2 regions of the Methylocystis sp. Se48 genome follow, and region 1 is predicted to be linked to the other one. Evidence: riboswitches for the same ligand, from Rfam matches in the RefSeq annotation. Region 1 holds a riboswitch; the other holds the start of a gene.
The links. A riboswitch is a leader RNA that binds a small molecule or an ion and turns the genes downstream of it on or off. The one in region 1 is predicted to bind fluoride.
Positions count from the first base shown of each region.

Region 1 (2,393 bases):
ACGGCCAGCGCACGATGAACACTTTTCTCGGCGCCTGTCAGGCGCTCGCGCCCTCGGACATCGACGAGGCGCGGGTCGCGGAGGCCAAGGTGCTCTACATGGAGGGCTATCTGTGGGATCCGCCGGGCGCCAAGGAAGCCTTTCTGAAAGCCGCCAGGGTCTCCCGCGCCCATGGCCGCAAGGTGGCGCTCACCTTGTCCGACTCCTTCTGCGTCGACCGCTATCGCGGCGAATTCCTCGCGCTCATTCGCGAACGCGTCGTCGACATCGTCTTCGCCAATGAGAGCGAACTGCATTCGCTTTACGAAACCGCCGATTTTGACACGGCGCTCACGGCGTTGCGCGCGGAGAAAGATCTGCTCGGCGTCGTGACGCGCTCGGAGAAGGGCTGCGTCGTGGCGAATGGCGACAGCCTGATTTCGGCGCCGGCCTTTCCGGTCGAGGAAGTCGTCGACACGACGGGCGCGGGCGACCTCTTCGCGGCCGGCTTCCTCGCGGGCTATGCGAAAGGGCTGCCGCACGAGAAGAGCGCCGCGCTCGGCGCGCTGGCGGCGGCCGAAATCATCTCGCATGTCGGCGCGCGTCCACAGAAGGATTTGCTGCAGCTCGCTCGAGACAACGGCCTGCTGGCCTGAACGAAGCCACTATTGGGAGGAAACAGGATGCGCGCTTTCACCAAGGCTGTCGTCGCGGCGTTCGCCGCCGCCGCTTGCGCCGCCGCCATTGCGCCGGCGGCCGTTTGCGCTCAGGAGACGACGCTCACCGCGAGCGGCCTCAAATACACCGACGTCAAGGTCGGCGCAGGCGCGGAGGCGAAGCCCGGCAAAACCGTGTCCGTCCATTACACGGGCTGGCTCTACAACAACGGCCAGAAGGGCAAGAAATTCGACAGCTCGCGCGACCGCGGCGAGCCTTTCGACTTTCCGCTCGGCGGCGGCCAGGTCATCCCGGGCTGGGACGAAGGCGTCGCGGGCATGAAGGTCGGCGGCAAGCGCACGCTGATCATTCCCCCGGCGCTCGGCTATGGCGCGGCCGGCGCCGGCGGCGTCATTCCGCCCGGCGCGACGCTTCTCTTCGACGTCGAGCTGCTGGGCGTGAAGTAAGGCGCGCCGGCCAACCTCGCGGACGGTTGACAAAGCAACGCCTCGTACGACTAAAGTGCATCAGGCGATGGGGTTCGCCTTGTAACCGCCCTTGGGGCTGATGACTCCTGCGATCGTCTGCATGGCGGGAGTCTGCATGAAACCTTTTTCTACGTCCAAAATCTGTCCGTTGATTTCAGGCGCCGGCGAAAAGCCTGTCAACGCCGCCCTGGCGCCCGTCGTCGCGGGAGGCGCGCAATGACTCCGATCTGGGCGCAAGTCGCTTTCGTTTTCGCGCTCGCCCTCGGCGCGAGCGTTCTGGCCAGCCGTTTCCGTCTCTCCACGGCTTTGGTGGAAATCCTCGTCGGCCTCGGCGCGCGCGCCGTGCTCGGCCTTGCCGGCTATGAGACGTTCTTCGCCGTCCAGGAGCCCTGGGTGAAGACGCTCGCCGGAATCGGCGCGATTCTGCTCACCTTCCTCGCCGGCGCCGAACTCGATCCGGACGTCTTCAAGCGGCAATGGAAAGAGGCCGCCGCCATCGGCATGGCGAGCTTCCTCATCCCCTCCGTCGCCTGCTGGGCGGCGGCGCATTATCTCCTCGGCTGGGACTCTTCGCCCGCCCTGCTCGCCGGCATCGCGCTCGCCGCCACGTCCGTCGCCGTCGTCTATACGGTGATGATGGAGTATGGCTTCAACCGGACGGATTACGGCAAGACCATCCTCGCCGCCTGCTTCATCACGGATCTCGGCACCGTCGTCACGCTCGGCCTGGTGTTTTCGCCCTTCACCTGGAAGACGCTCCTCTTCGTCGCGGCGCTCGGGGGAGCCTTCGTTTACCTGCCGAAAATCGTCCCGCTCGCCTTCGCGCGCTTCGGCGGCCGGCCCTCGGAATTTGAGGCGAAGTTCCTGCTCCTCGCGCTGATGGGGCTTGGCGCGCTGGCCACCTGGGCAGGGAGCGAGGCGGTGCTGCCGGCTTATCTCGTCGGCATGGCGCTGGCCGGAACCGTCGGCCGCGACGCCGCGCTGATCAAGCGGCTGCGCGCCATCACGATCGGCCTGCTCACGCCCTTCTATTTCATCCGCGCCGGCTATTTCGTCTCGCTGCCGGCCGTCGTCATGGCGCCTGTCGGCGTGATCGTCTTCGTCGCAGCGGAGATGTCGAGCAAGATCGTGAGCGTCTATCCGGTCGCGCGCGCCTTCCGGTCGCCGCACAAGGACGCGATGTACACGACGCTGCTGATGGCGTCGGGCCTGACATTTGGCACCATATCCGCGCTTTTCGGCCTCTCCAACAAGATCATCGACGAGGCC
Region 1 is NZ_CM149850.1:45,882-48,274, forward strand. Features, by position in the region: gene ACV959_RS00265 (adenosine kinase) at 1-635, shown strand, start outside; gene ACV959_RS00270 (FKBP-type peptidyl-prolyl cis-trans isomerase) at 663-1,103, shown strand; fluoride riboswitch at 1,158-1,220, shown strand; gene ACV959_RS00275 (cation:proton antiporter) at 1,341-2,393, shown strand, end outside.

Region 2 (2,393 bases), 1.0 Mb from region 1:
GTTCAGAGTCGGGGTTGATTAAAAAAGGCCGGAATCGACGCAGTGCAACAAGTCAGTCGAAGGCGTAGGGCTTTGGCGTGCAATGACAGGGGATTGGCAGGGGGCTTACCGCTATGCCTCTCACAAAAAGGGGGACGTCCCAAAAAGAATCCTGCCGACGCTTGGTTCGATCGCGGTTTCGACAACCCGTCCGCGCGCGGCGCGTTGGCGCCTTTGGGAAACTGCCAGACGCTGGGTGTTCTGAGGATGAGGCGCGCATGATAGAGATCCACGTAGTTTGAGCGACAATTGAAGTAGCTCTTTGATTGACGCCAACAACGCGGAAGAAGATATCTTCGACTGATGGGAAAATGAGCGTCCTGGAATTGCTCAGGCCGCAACATTTTTCTGCGTCTCGGCGTGATTGGGATTGTCGGCGTCTGCGGGACCTTCCTGTTCAGGGAACGCCGATCGTGCTTAATCTCAGTGTGGGACGCTTCCGATGCTTCAGCGACGGTACAGACCTTCGCGGAAATGCCTGCCTCCGATCTGAGCCAAATCTAGCCCGGAGATCGGCGATGAGGTCGCCAAGTTTGGCGTTGTTACTCGGGGGTCTTCAAACGCCTGCTTTGTCTCATCCGACGAGGTCTAGCTCCTCATAGCCGCCAGTACCGCTTCTCTCGCGCCGAGCCATATTCGGCCGCTGATACCTGAGCAAGCATTCAACTCTTCTTGCTGGAGGCATTCAGACCGTCGACACACCTATCTCGAATTTAGATGCTGGCGGGGCTAAGTGCGCTGACGTGCAAGTCGCTAATAAGCGCGAGTGCCGCCGTTGATCGGCAGATAAGCGTTGCCGGGCCTGCTTAATGCGCTGTGCTCGGGCAAACTGGAGGGGTTATCTAGATCTTAACCGTGACGCCTTTTTGCTCGGGACAACGGTCTAGTTTGTTTCCGAGTCCTCAATCTCGACGACGCCCGCGTCCCGATCAGTAGTCTGACTACGGAGCGGCGCGGAGATTCGCCAGTCAAGATGATTGACAAGGATACTTCCCTGCGGCTTATAAAATGGAAAGGCGATGGAGTTCGCCTTGTAACCGCCCTTGGGGCTGATGACTCCTGCTTGCGCATGCACGCTAGGAGTCCGCTCTGAATAAGCCCCTGTTTCCCCTCCGATTACGCCTGAAATGGCGCTACTCTCGCTCAGATTGGGCGGGAACATGACGGCCGTTGAGCAAGACCGGCTGACCGGCTGGCGATTCGTCCTCTTCAATGCCGCGCTCGCTGGCGGCAACGTGATCGCCCTCTCGAATGTGCCCGGCTATACGGTCCTGGCCCCTTACGCGGCCGGCAGCCTCCAAGGCGTCACGCCCAGTTTCGGCACCTGGGCGACGACCGACCACATGATGGGGATTGTGCTCGGCCTGCCTTTCGCCCGCTGGCTGTCGGCGCGGTATGGCGACTACCGGGTTTATGTCGCCGCCTTCATCGCCTATGCGATTTTTTCCCTGGCTTGCGCCTGGAGCGAAACCATCTGGTTCTTCGTGCCGGCGCGCTTCCTGCTGGGACTGGCGGGCGGGGTGCTTCTCCCCATCGGCCAGGGCCTCGTCCTAAATGAACTCCCCGAGAAATACCGCACCTACGGGGTCGCCTGGTGGGGCGTGCTCAGCATGGCCCCTTTCACCCTTGGCGTCTTCATGGGTGGCTTCTGGGCGGAGTATTTCAACTGGCGGATGCTGTTTTATTCAAATGTGATTTTTGGCTTGCTCATTGCCGGAGTTATTGGCGCTCTGCTTTATGGCCGCCCTTACAGCCGGCGCATCACGCGTTTCGACACCGTCGGCGTGCTGTTGATCGCCGTCACCCTGGTCGGGATCCAAACTATCTTTAATCAGGGCAACGACTTCGACTGGCTCGGGTCAACATTTCTGACAATCGTCCTGATCGCCGTCGTCATCACTCTCCCGACATTCATCATCTGGGAGTTGGGTGAGCGGCGCCCCGTTCTGGACATTCGCCTCTTCGCTCATCGCAACTACGCCGTCGCGACTTTTTGCTCCGTCGTCGGCTTCCTCTTCATTCAGGGCATGCTGTCGGTCTTTGTCGGACAGCTTCAGTTGCTGCTCGGCTACACTTCGTCAGGCGCTGGGGTCGTCTATCTTACCATGGCCCTGCTCGCCGTGCCTCTCGTCTCCGTAGTGCACTTGCTCGTCCGCCACATTGATTTACGCCTCTTCGCCAGCCTGAATTTCCTCGGCTTCTCGGTGACCATGACTTGGCTGGGCCTGTTCGATAAGCCGGCGTCGTTCGACCAGATCACTGTGCCGATGACTTTCTTCGGCTTCTTCCTGGCGACGTTCTTCGCACCCCCAGCGGCCATCGCGGTCCAAGGTCTTGCGGGCTCGCAACTGATC
Region 2 is NZ_CM149850.1:2,717,375-2,719,767, reverse strand. Features, by position in the region: fluoride riboswitch at 1,046-1,108, shown strand; gene ACV959_RS13275 (MFS transporter) at 1,200-2,393, shown strand, end outside.
Region 2: it holds a riboswitch for fluoride, as region 1 does, so the genes downstream of both, ACV959_RS13275 (MFS transporter) here and ACV959_RS00275 (cation:proton antiporter) in region 1, are expected to answer to the same signal.